Regions from separate parts of the Tardiphaga sp. vice154 genome, predicted to be linked through region 3. Evidence: predicted binding sites of a transcription regulator. Region 3 holds the regulator's gene; each other region holds the start of a gene.
What was found. Region 3 encodes PhoB, which activates phosphate uptake and scavenging genes when phosphate is short. Its sites were predicted from a motif close to TGTCATNNANCTGTCAT; they were not measured.
Positions count from the first base shown of each region.

Region 1: FIU28_RS22465 (YdcH family protein) is a predicted target of PhoB. The motif match lies at 1,686-1,702, and genes of this name have one in related genera.
Region 2: FIU28_RS26175 (Orn/Lys/Arg decarboxylase N-terminal domain-containing protein) is a predicted target of PhoB. The motif match lies at 2,802-2,818, and genes of this name have one in related genera.

Region 1 covers NZ_CP041399.1:4,780,470-4,784,678, forward strand. Annotated here, with positions in the region: gene FIU28_RS22455 (sensor domain-containing protein) at 1-13, opposite strand, end outside; gene FIU28_RS22460 (NAD(P)/FAD-dependent oxidoreductase) at 205-1,317, shown strand; gene FIU28_RS22465 (YdcH family protein) at 1,460-1,642, opposite strand; gene FIU28_RS22470 (YdcH family protein) at 1,885-2,091, shown strand; gene FIU28_RS22475 (hypothetical protein) at 2,309-2,560, shown strand; gene FIU28_RS22480 (GGDEF domain-containing protein) at 2,796-3,359, opposite strand; gene purE (5-(carboxyamino)imidazole ribonucleotide mutase) at 3,579-4,064, shown strand; gene FIU28_RS22490 (5-(carboxyamino)imidazole ribonucleotide synthase) at 4,061-4,209, shown strand, end outside.
Region 2 covers NZ_CP041399.1:5,595,826-5,600,034, forward strand. Annotated here, with positions in the region: gene FIU28_RS26170 (GNAT family N-acetyltransferase) at 1-390, opposite strand, end outside; gene FIU28_RS26175 (Orn/Lys/Arg decarboxylase N-terminal domain-containing protein) at 401-2,758, opposite strand; gene FIU28_RS26180 (spermidine synthase) at 3,138-3,815, shown strand; gene FIU28_RS26185 (Bug family tripartite tricarboxylate transporter substrate binding protein) at 3,838-4,209, opposite strand, start outside.
Region 3 covers NZ_CP041399.1:1,220,820-1,225,028, forward strand. Annotated here, with positions in the region: gene pstB (phosphate ABC transporter ATP-binding protein PstB) at 1-658, shown strand, start outside; gene phoU (phosphate signaling complex protein PhoU) at 684-1,394, shown strand; gene phoB (phosphate regulon transcriptional regulator PhoB) at 1,411-2,127, shown strand; gene FIU28_RS05735 (cytosine permease) at 2,284-3,696, opposite strand; gene FIU28_RS05740 (MarR family winged helix-turn-helix transcriptional regulator) at 3,895-4,209, opposite strand, start outside.

The DNA.
Region 1 (4,209 bases), 2.0 Mb from region 3:
TCTTGCCAGCCATTCCGCACCCGCGTATTCGGAAGATTAGTGTTTAATGGAAGGTATTTGGATCAGGTAAACGAGCCTCGGCTACAACACGAGATGGTGCAAGATCGAACTGCAATCCAATGCGATGCTTAATTCATTGCTAAGTTCCGCTTGAATTGGCCCGCCGCACCCTGGCGATTTCTGCGATGAATGACCGGATGGTACATGGACAGAGTTGAATGCGTCGTGATCGGCGCCGGCGTGGTCGGGCTCGCCATTGCCCGGCAACTGGCGCAGGCTGGCCGCGAAGTGATCGTGCTGGAGGCGCTGGATGCGATCGGCACCGTGACGTCATCGCGCAACAGCGAGGTGATCCATGCGGGTATCTATTACCCCGCCGGCAGCCTGATGGCGCGGCTCTGCGTGCAGGGCAGGCAGGCGATGTATGCCTATTGCCGCGAACGCGGCATCGCGCACCGCAATTCCGGCAAGCTCATTGTCGCCACCCGCCCCGAAGAGATCGCCCGGCTGCAGTCGATCAAGGCGCATGCCGAAGCCAATGGCGTCGATGACCTCGAAATATTATCGCGCGCAGAGGCCAACGCACTGGAGGCCGAACTGGCGTGCGAAGCCGCGCTGCTATCGCCCTCGACGGGAATCATCGACAGCCACGGCTACATGCTGTCGCTGCGCGGCGAGGCGGAGGCGGCCGGGGCGGCGTTTGCGCTGCTGGCGCCACTGCGCCACGGCCGGGTCACGGCGGATGGTTTCGAACTCGATGTCGGCGGTGAAGCGCCGATGCGACTGGCCTGCGCGACGCTGATCAATGCAGCGGGCCTGTCGGCAACCACGATCGCGCGCAGCCTTGAAGGCATGCCGCTCGACCTCATTCCGCCGGCCTATCTCGCGAAGGGCTGCTATTTCAGTTGCAGCACCCGCGCGCCATTCTCGCATCTGATCTATCCGGTCCCGGAACCCGGTGGCCTCGGTGTGCATCTGACGCTCGATCTTGCCGGCCAGGCGCGGTTCGGCCCCGATGTGGAATGGGTCGACCGGATCGACTACACGGTGGATCCCGCGCGCGGCGACAAATTCTATCCCGCAATCCGGCGCTATTGGCCAGCACTGCCCGACGGCGCGCTGCTTCCAAGCTATTCCGGCATGCGCCCGAAGATCGTGCCGCCGGCGGTCGCCGTGCAGGACTTCATGATCCAGGGGCCGTCGGCGCATGGCGTACGCGGCCTGGTCAACCTGTTCGGTATCGAATCGCCGGGTCTGACGTCATCGCTGGCGATTGCAAACCATGTCGAAGAGATCGTAAAGGCGGACGCGGCCTAGTCGCGCCGAGCGTGGTACCGAACAGTCGATGATCGATACCCGCGCTGGTGCATCATCGTTGCAGCCCGTTCACCCGGCGCGCACGCCGAACGAACGGGAGCTCAGTGATTAAACGTGGTGAAGAGTCAGTCGGGGGAGTGCGCTAATGCAGCGTGTCGGTCTCGCTCTTGAGACGCGCGATCTGGTCGCGAAGGATCAACTTGCGGCGCTTGAGTTCGACGATCCGCAGATCGTCCGTCGATAGATGCACGAGGGCTTCGTGCAGTTCGGATTCCAGTACCTTGTGTTTGCGTTCGAGTTCGACGAGATGCGCCTGAAGTGCCATTCGAAATCTCCTGGGTAAGGTTGAACCTCGGATTCGGTGGACGATGAAGTCTACATGACAGTGGACATCTGTCGATGGGTCTTGAAAATTGCATTTTCAGATTATCGATCCATATGAAACGAATCGTGACCGGATTACCTCGGATGATCGAGGAACCTGACGCTTGCGCGGTGCGCGTGCACCGGCGATAGTCCGCAGATCGATTTGCACGATCCTGCTCACCAAGCCAGTCAGCCGCCCCCATGAACGACGACGAAGATCGCGCCCTCCCCGCCGAACTGTCCAGACTGCAACAGGAACACCGCGATCTCGACGCGGCCATCGATGCCCTGCATCACTCACCTGCACCGGACCTGCTGCGGCTGCAGCGGTTAAAAAAGCGCAAGCTGCAATTGCGCGATCGCATCTCGTTCATCGAAGACCAGATCACGCCGGACATCATCGCCTGACCAGGCGTCGGGATACCGGAACCCGCGTGAAGCGGAGAGACCGCGGCGTGCATGTCTTGCGCCTGAACATCTAGCGATAGAATTCGCAAGGCGAAGTCCGCAACGTCTGTGCAGGCCGGCACGCACGAATTCGACCATCGGCCATCGCGGCAACCTGATTGACTTCGGAACAAATTGGGAACAAACCTCGGCGTCGCCTGCTGCAGGGAGCCCGCCGATGCCTGATGTTACCTATTATGTCGCGCTGCCGTTCTTGCAGGACGATTCCGGCACTCCCGCCGCGGGCGCTGCGGAAGAATGCCAGAGCGCCTCCGGTGCGATTCGCCGCGCCGAAGTGCTTTCGCGTGCGCCGGGCAGCATCGGCGCGGTTGCCTTCAGCCGCACGGGCGATCCGATGGTGGGCGAGTTCAGCGATGCCCAGGTAATCCGCAAATTTGGCGACGTTCCCGACGACTTCAGCGGACTTTGATCAGGATTTGTGAGCCAGATCGTTCGTTGGCGTCGCTTGGTTTTCCAATACGGACCTGCGGGCTGGTCCATGAGGTGCCGGGATAACGTGCGTCATGAGGGCGCAGTCGAACGCCCAGATGATGGCGTAGCCAACTACACTTCGCAGTCGCCGATACGCCGGACGCCTGATCCGGTTTCAATCCGACCAACCCGCCGCGACGATGGCTTCGCGATAACAAATGCAGCGCGCCACGTCATCCTGCCGCCAGGCTCGCGCGACGTTCATTCTTCCGCGCATACATCGCGCTATCCGCGAGCGCCAAAGCCTCGATGCCTGGCACGTCCGGACCGAGCACGGCTATGCCGGCCGAAGCGCCGGCCGAGACGTGGCTGCCGCCGAACGAAAAGCTGAGCGCGTCGATCGCGGCTTCGAGTTGCAGCGCCTTGGCGAGCGCGTCGGCTTCGCTGAGGTTCCACAGCAGCAACACGAACTCGTCGCCGCCCAGCCGGGCGATCACGTCAGAGGCCCGGACATGGCGGCGCAGCTGGCCTACCACCGCCTTCAGGACTTCGTCGCCGGCGGCGTGGCCAAAGGCGTCGTTGATCGGCTTCAGCCGGTCGACGTCGAGCACGACCAGCGCGCCGTTGGCCCGGTAGCGCGCGATGTAGGCCATCGCGCGGGTCAGTTCGCGGGCGAAGCCGCGGCGGTTGAGGATATCGAGCAGGAAGTCCGTTTCGGCCGAGGCCTGCAGCTCGGCGATCCTGGCCTGCGCCTTTGCCAGTTCCGCCCGGAGCCGGTGCAGCACCAGCGCGGTCACGGGAACCGCCGATTTGGCCGGGGATCGCGGCGTTTTACCGACCCGGACCGGGCGAATAGCCCGCTTCCGCGCGGGTGGGGGTTTCTTTTTCATGGGGTTTGCTACAAGACTTGGGCGTCTTCACCAAGACTGCATCATCTTGACGACGCACCTTGCCTGGCAAGGGGCGACACCTGTATTTCCAGCCTATCTTTCTGGATTCGCGAAAGAAATCACGGAATGCCCGCCGTCACCATCATCATGGGAAGCCAGTCCGACTGGGACACCATGCGCCACGCGGCCGAGACGCTCGAAACGCTCGGCATCGCGTGCGACAAGCAGATCGTCTCCGCACACCGCACCCCCGAGCGGCTGTACAGCTTTGCCAAAGGCGCCAAGGCCGCCGGCGTGCAGATCATCATCGCGGGTGCCGGCGGTGCAGCGCACCTGCCCGGCATGGCCGCGGCGCTGACCGAGCTGCCGGTGTTCGGCGTGCCGATCCAGTCCAAGGCGCTGTCCGGCGTCGATTCGCTGTATTCGATCGTGCAGATGCCGGCCGGCATCCCGGTCGGCACGCTGGCGATCGGCAAGGCCGGCGCCATCAATGCAGCCTTGCTCGCCGCTGCCGTGCTGGCGCTGCATGACGACGCACTCGCCGGCCGACTCAAGGCCTGGCGTCAGGCACAGACCGATGCGGTCGCCCTTCGCCCAGAGGAAAAAGCGTGACCACTCCCCCCTTCAAGAAGCTGAAGCCCGGCGACACCATCGGCATCCTCGGCGGCGGCCAGCTCGGCCGCATGCTCGCGTTGGCCGCCAGCCGGCTCGGCCTGCGCTGCGAGGTATTCTCGCCGGATCCGGATTCGCCGGCCTT
Region 2 (4,209 bases), 1.2 Mb from region 3:
GATCATCTGGCGAAACCCCGCGGCAGCACAGACGTCGATCAATTCGCGCATCAACACCTGGCCGATGCCGTGGCCGACATGGTCGTGATGGATATAGATCGAATGCTTGACGGTGTAGCGATAGGCCGGTCGCTTGCGGAACAGCACCACATATGCGTAGCCGATCACCTCGCCGTTGCGCGTCGCCACCAGATGCGGGAAGCGCTTGCTGCGCAGGTTCTTGCGGCGGTCGCGCAGATCGTCCGCCTGCGGCATCTCGGCGTCGCTGACGCCCTCGTCGATGCCGAGCCGGATATGGCGGCGATAGATCGCCAGCATCGGCTCGACATCGCTGTCGCGTGACGGCCGCACGACGATGGCCGGGCCGGAATCGGGGGTACGAAGATCCATGGGCGTTTCGCTATTCGCTGACCACATAGGTGTAAAGCCGGATCAGCCCATTGGCATCGACCTTGCGGTACACGCCCTGGATTTCGACGTCGAAGCCGGGGAAGGTGTTGAAGCAGGTCTGGAACATCTTGAGATAATCCAGCATCGGCTGCGCCCGCGCGGTGAGCCGCTCGCCGGGCACGATGGTGGCGATCCCCGGCGGATAGACCACGAAGGGCGTGGTGGCGATGCGGCCGGCGATCTCGTCGATCGGCAGATAATCGACATCGTTGCGCACCAGCACGCGCGCGGCGTCATGCGGCGACATCGCGATCTCCGGCAGGTGCTCGGACTTGAACTGCTTGGCCTGCAGGGCGCTGACATCGGCATTGCGGAAGAAGCGGTGCATCTCGCCGCACAGGTCGCGCAGCCGCACGCCGGCATAACGCGCCGGGCGACGTCTCGCAAATTCCGGAATCGCGTCTTCCAGCAGCGCGTTGTCGTCGTGCAGCTTCTTGAAGGCGACCAGGCCCGAAATCAGCGTGCCGGCCTTGCTGGCCTCGACGCCGGGCGTCAGCAGAAACAGTAGCGAATTGAGATCGTTCTTTTCCGGCACGATGCGGTTCTCGCGCAGGAACTGCGCCACCACCGGCGCCGGGATGCCGTGTTCGGTGTAGCCGCCGGTGGCCCGGTCGAAGCCGGGCGTCAGCAGCGTCAGCTTGTTCGGATCGGTCATGGCGAAACCCGCCGCCATGCCCGGGAAGCCGTGCCAGTCGGCATCCGGCGCCAACTGCCAATAGGTCGGGTTCTTGGCGAGTTGATCGGTGCTGACGCTTTCCCACGGCACGTTGTGCACGCCGCCCTCGTGCGCCGAATCCGGGATTTCGACGCGCTCCGGCACGAACGGCTCGAAGAACCAGCGCCGCTCCGGCCGGGTTTCCTTTTCCTCGAACTCGCGGCGCACGGCGCGGATCTTCTTGCGCAGCTCGATGCCGAGCCGGATGGTGTCGTCCCACAACACGACGCCGGAACGGCCCTTCATCATCTGCGCGCCGACGTCCAATGATGCGAACAGCGGATAGAACGGCGAGGTCGAGGCGTGCTGCATGAAGCTCTCGTTGAAGCGGCGATGCTCGACGCGACGCTTCTGGCCGCGGATGTGGCGGTCCTTCATGTGGATCTGCGAGGCCTGCGAGAACGAGGCGAGCTGCTTGTGGGTCGACTGAGTGGCGATGATGCCCGGCGAATCCGGGCCGAGATCGCCGAGCCCCATGGCGAAGCGGCCGGCGTAAAGCGGGTGGAACTTCATGAAGCCGGCCCACGCCTCGTCGAACAGGATATAGTCGCAGAGATGGCCGATGCGCGCGATGATCATCTCGGCGCTGTAGATCGTGCCGTCATAGGTGCACTGCTCGACCACGGCGACGCGGAACGGGCGCGGCCGCTTCCAGGCCTCGGGATCGGTAACCAGCGGATTGATGCGGATGCGCTCGCGCAGCGCGTCTTCCTCGAGCGCCTCCCAGTTCATCGGCCCGATCAGGCCCCAGGGGTTGCGCACCGCGGGCACATAGATCGGCACGCCACCGGCGATCATCAGCGCGCCGTGCAGCGCGGCCTTGTGGTTGTTGCGGTCGAACAATACGAGATCGCCGTCGGTCACCAGCGCCGACAGCGCCACCTTGTTGGAGGTCGAGGTGCCGTTGAGGACAAAATAGGTCTTCTCCGCGCCGAAAATCTGCGCGGCTTCCTTCTGCGCCTGCAGCGCCGGGCCTTCATGCGTCAGCAGGTCGCCGAGATCGAGCACGGAATTGTCGAGGTCGTCGCGGAACACGGCTTCGCCGAGATGTTCCATGAACACCCGGCCGATCGGGCTGCGGCTGTAGAACACGCCGCCATTGTGGCCCGGGCAGGTCCATAGCTGGTTGCCTTCCTCGGCATAATCCACCAGCGCGCCGAAGAATGGCGTCTTCAGCGTCTCGGCATATTGCTTGAGCCGGCTGACCAGGTTCTTGGCGATGAAGGGCGGGGTTTCCTCCGACAGGAAGATGTAGCCGTCGATGAAGTCGAGCACCTCGACCGGCACGTCCTCGAAGCGCTTGCGGCGGATCAGCAGGATGATCGGGAAGTCGAGGCCGCGGCTGCGCATCAGATTGATCAGCGCGGCCGTCTTGCCCTCCAGCCCCTTCTTACCCCAGTCCACCACCATGCAGCCGATCGCGGCGTCGGTCTGCACCGCGATCGCGGCGTCCTCCAGCTTGCGCGCCTTGACGACCTCGAAGCCGGAATGCTCGATTTCCGCGACGATCTGGTTCAGGCGGACGCCCTCGAGATCGTCGGCGTCGAACGTCGGCATCGCGAACAGGAAGTTGAAGCGCTTGAAATAGTCCATGGGGGCACCCGTTGTCTTTCCGTACGATGTCTCGCTGCGTTGGATGACGATCCGGTGACGGGATCGTCCGCAGATACCCAAGGCGGGGATGTCTTTCGAATCTCTGGGACGTCAACGACGCCATGCAGTCATCGCCCTGCCGGGCGGAGGCGGCAAGGACCAAATGAAGCGCGTGCACCCGTAACTCAGCTATCGCGCGAAGGCAAAGGCGATCGGCAAGCGGCGGAACGCGGAACTGGCGTATCCGTTGCCTCTCCACGAAACCACCGAACGCATCGGCATCGCCAGGCGGCGCGGTGATCCGCGAGACACCCGGCTGACATTTGCGCTATGCAGGCAGGCCGCGGCGAATCGCGCCGCACAGCTCCGAAAGACCCCCGTGCTTCCCTGGAAACTCCTCGACACGGCAGACGTGCCCGGCGGCGGCGTGCAGCTTCGGCTGATGCAGCGCGGCAATGAATTTACCATCAAGCTCGGCCAGAACGAGCTGATGAGCAGCCGGCTATTCGGCTCCGAAGAAGCGCTGGCGACGCTGACCTGCTTCCGCCTCAAGGCGCTGGCCGCGCCAAGGCTGCTGATCGGCGGGCTCGGCATGGGATTCACGCTGCGCGCCGCGCTGAAGGTGCTGGGACCGCAGGCGGAGGTGACCGTGGTCGAGCTGGTGCCGGCGATCATCGCCTGGGCGCGCGGGCCGATGGCGGAGATGACCGGCGACTGCCTGACCGATCCGCGCGTCGAGATCCGCGAGGCCGACGTGGTGCAGGCGGTCGCCGAAGGCCGCGGCTATGATGCGATCCTGCTCGACGTCGACAACGGCCCGGAAGGCCTGACCCGCAAATCCAACGATGCGTTGTATGACCTCAAAGGCCTGCAAGCGGCCTGGGCGGCGCTGCGCCCCGGCGGCATTCTGGCGGTGTGGTCGTCATTCCCCAATGACAAATTCACCAGGCGGCTGAAGAAGGCCGGCTTTGCCACCGAAGAGATCAAGGTCCGCGCCACCGGCAGCCGCGGCGGCGCCCGCCATGTGATCTGGCTGGCGACGCGGCCGGCGGCGTAATCTGCTGCCAGCCGCGCTCGGTTTACTCCACCTTCAAACCGGCGGCCTTGACGACTTTCTCCCACTTCTCGGTTTCGGCGGTGACCATCTTGCCGAACGCGTCCGGCGGTCCGATCAGCGGTTCGCCGCCGAGATCAATCAGCTTCGCCTTGACAGCCGGATCAGCCAGCACCGCGTTGACGTGAGCGTTGAGCTTGGCGATGATTTCCTGCGGCGTCTTCTTCGGCGCGCCCATACCGAACAGGGCACTGGCTTCATAGCCCGGCACGCTCTCGGCAATTGTCGGCACATCGGGCAGCAACGGCGATTTCTCCGCGGTGGTCACCGCCAGCGCCCGCAGGCTGCCCGAGCGGACGTGCTGGATGATCGACGGCATGTTGTCGAAGATCACCTG
Region 3 (4,209 bases):
CGCCTTCATCGGCCCGTCGGGCTGCGGCAAGTCCACGCTGCTGCGCATCTTCAACCGCATGTACGACCTCTATCCCGGCCAGCGTGCCGAGGGTCAGGTTATGCTCGACAGCCAGAACGTGCTCGATCCGAAGCTGGATCTCAACCTGCTGCGCGCCCGCGTCGGCATGGTGTTCCAGAAGCCGACGCCGTTCCCGATGACCATCTACGAAAACATCGCCTTCGGCGTGCGTCTCTACGAGAAGATCTCGAAGTCGGAGATGGATGGCCGCGTCGAGAAGGCGCTGCGCGGCGGCGCTCTGTGGAACGAGGTCAAGGACAAGCTGAACGCCTCCGGTCTCAGCCTGTCGGGCGGCCAGCAGCAACGCCTGTGCATCGCGCGCACCATTGCGGTCAGGCCCGAGGTGATCCTGTTCGACGAGCCGTGCTCGGCGCTGGATCCGATCTCGACCGCCAAGATCGAGGAATTGATCGACGAGTTGAAGAACGACTACACCATTGCCATCGTCACCCACAACATGCAGCAGGCGGCGCGCGTTTCTGACAGCACCGCCTTCATGTATCTCGGCGAGTTGATCGAATTCGGCCCGACCAACAAGATCTTCACCTCGCCGACAGATCGCCGTACCCAGGATTACATCACCGGCCGGTTCGGCTGACGCGTTGAACGCGGGAGGGATTGATATGGCTTTCGAACACACGACCAAGGCCTTCGACGGCGACCTGCAGGAATTGACCCGGCTGGTCGCTGAAATGGGTGGTCTCGCGGAGCGGCAGATCACCGATTCCGTCGACGCCTTGGTGCGTCGCGACATTCCGCTGGGAATGAAGGTGGCCGCCGCCGACCAGGAAATCGACCAACTGCAGCGCGTCATCGAAGAGCGTGCCGTGCTCACCATTGCCCGGCGTCAGCCGATGGCGGTGGATCTGCGCGAGATCGTTGGCGCGATGCGGGTTGCCACCGATCTGGAGCGGATCGGCGATCTCGCCAAGAACATCGGCAAGCGCGTCAATGCGTTGGACAGCGACTTCCATCCGCTGAAGCTGATCCGCGGCCTCGAACACATGACTGATCTGGTGCGCTCGCAGGTCAAGGCCGTGCTCGATGCCTACGCCGCGCATGATCTGCCGGCGGCGATGGCGGTGTGGAAGGGCGACGAGGAGATCGACGCGATCTGCACCTCGCTGTTCCGCGAACTGCTGACCTACATGATGGAAGATCCGCGCAACATCTCGTTCTGCATCCATCTGATGTTCTGCGCCAAAAACATCGAGCGGATCGGCGATCATGCCACCAACATCGCCGAAACCGTATTCTACATGATTGAGGGCGAAGCGATCCTGGACAAGCGCCCGAAGGGCGATATGACCAATTTCGCCAACGCCCCGGTTTAACGAGAGAGACAAGCCCATGAACGCGCGCATTCTGGTGGTCGAAGACGAAGAAGCGCTGACCACGCTGCTGCGCTACAACCTCGACGCCGAAGGCTACGAGGTCGAGACCGTCGCCCGCGGCGACGACGCCGACACCCGCTTGAAAGAGCGGGTGCCGGATCTGGTGGTGCTGGACTGGATGCTGCCGGGCCTGTCGGGCATCGAATTGTGCCGCCGGCTGCGCGCGCGTCCGGAGACCAAGTCGCTGCCGATCATCATGCTGACGGCGCGCGGCGAGGAAAGCGAACGCGTCCGAGGCCTGGCCACCGGCGCCGACGATTACATCGTCAAGCCGTTCTCGGTGCCGGAGCTGCTGGCCCGCGTGAAGGGCCTGTTGCGCCGTGCCGCGCCGGAGCGGCTGGCGACCGTGCTGTCGTTCGGCGACATAGAGCTCGACCGCGACAAGCGCCGCGTCGTTCGTTCCGGCCGGCCGATCGATCTCGGCCCGACCGAATATCGCCTGCTCGAATTCTTCCTCGAACATCCCGGCCGGGTGTTCAGCCGCGAGCAACTGCTCGACAGCGTGTGGGGCCGCGATATCTATATCGACGAGCGCACCGTCGACGTGCATATCGGCCGTCTGCGCAAGATCCTCAACCCGCGCGGCGAGCAGGATCCGATCCGCACCGTGCGCGGCGCCGGCTACGCGCTGGACGACCGCTTCGCCAGCATCAGCGCCGAACAGGCAAGCTGAGCGAGCAGAGTTCTTAGCGCTCGCTTGCTTGCCATCCCACATCAAATTCTAGCCGCGACCCTCGGTTACCTCTCCCCGGCGGGGAGAGGTAACCGTGCGTCGCGGCTGGGCTAGAGACCGAACGTCGTTTTCGTAAAAAGGTGGTGCGGGAGGTGTTTACTCCGCCGGGCTCGCGATCGCCGGCGCCGTGGCAGCGTACTTGTCCATCGCAAGATAAACACCGCCCGCCACCAGAATCCCGGCCAGCCAGCTCAAATCGGCGCCGCCCAGCAGGTTGATCGAGATCGGTCCCTGCAGCGCCGGCACCAGCCCGTCCTGAAACAGCCATGCGGCGACCAAGCCGACGCCGAAGGCGATCATTCCGCTCCAATTGATATCGCCATAGGCGCTCGTCTGCGGAGACTTGTAGAGTTCGGCGACGTCGATCACGCCCTTCCGCTTCACGAAGAAGTCCGCGAGGATCACGCCGGCATAGGGGCTCATCCACATCAACAGGCTGATCAGCCAGTTGTCGAACGCCTTGGCGAAAGACGGCGCAGAGATGAAGTAGATCGTCACCGCATAGCCGGCGACACCGACGATCAGCGCCAGCGCCGTGCGCGACAGTTTGAGGCCCATGCTCAACGCCGCCAGCGCCGCCGAATAGACGTTGAGGATGTTGCTGGCGATCGGCCCATGCAGAACCATCAAGAGCACCAGCAGCGCGGCAACGCCGCCGAACACCGCGCTGACCATCTTGGCCGGATCGGCATCCAGCGTTACCGACGCGATGGTAGCGCCGAGGACAGCGAGCCACACCGAGGGCACGAACATGCCGATGTAGCTGTACCAGAAGACCTGTCTCGAGGAGATGGTGCGCGGCACGAAGCGCGAATAGTCCGAGGCCCAGGTCACCCACGAGATTCCCCAGCCGACGCCGACGGCGGTCATCAGCAGCGTCAGCATCGCCAGATGCGCGCCGGGCTCCAGCGACGTCTTGAGGCCCCAATTGACGACGCCGGCCTGGCTCCAGGCCAGGATGCTCATCAGCACCATGATCGCCACGGTCGCCGGCACGGTGTACTTCTCGAAGGTACGGATGGCATAGAAGCCATAGATGCCGATCATCACCTGCAGCACCATCACGAGGGTGATGACGAGGAAGTTCGCGGTCCAGGTGTCACTGATGCCGAACTGGGCGAGGATGGCCATCGAGATCTTGGCGGGGAAGTAGGTGTTGACCCCGATCCAGCCCAGCGTCATCAGGAACATCAGCAGGCTCGGCAGATAGGCGCCGCGACGGCCGAAGGCGGCACGGCTCAATACCATCTGGTTGACGCCGGTCTTGTGGCCCATCACCGTGAAGGCGCCGAAGATTGCGCAGCCGATCAGGTTGCCGATCACGATCACGGCGATCGTTTCCAGCAGGCCGAGCTTGAGAATAATGCCGAGCGCGCCGAGCGCCCAGTTCACCGGCGCGATGTTGGCGCCGGCCCAGATCCACATTTGCTGCGGTCCGGTGGAATCCCGGTCGGCGTCGGGAATGGGTTCGATGCTGTGAATGTCGGCCCGCAACTCGGAATTCGTCATGCTCGCCCCCGCTGATGAAAACTACCGGCGAAAGCGATCAGCAAGAACTGTACCAGAGTAGCGCATGCGTCTGATCAGGAAATGAGCGATCGGTTCAACACGCCGAGCGTGCATCGAACTGTGTGCTGTTTGCCAAGCAAGCTGCCCATCTTGTAGCCACGCCTTGCGTCGAATCGGTCCAAGCGAGCGTTGCAGAGTTCAGTGGTCGCTCGTCCCGTCGCTGCCGTCAGTCGCTTGCTCTGCGACTATTCGCTGCATCATCGCGATGAAGACGGCCTGTTCCTTCCTGCTTAGCCGGCCGAGCGTGGCGCGATGGGCGTCGCGCGCCGGCGTTTCCAGGCGGGCGAGCAGGGCGGCGCCCGATGGCGTCAGCCGGCACAGTTGGGCGCGTCGGTCATTGCCGTCGATCGTGCGTTCCACGAGCCCGCGCGCGGCCAGTCGCTTCAGTGCGCCCGTCGTGGTGGTGCGATCCTGAGCAATATCTGCAGCCAAAGTAGTCTGGTCTGCCGCGCC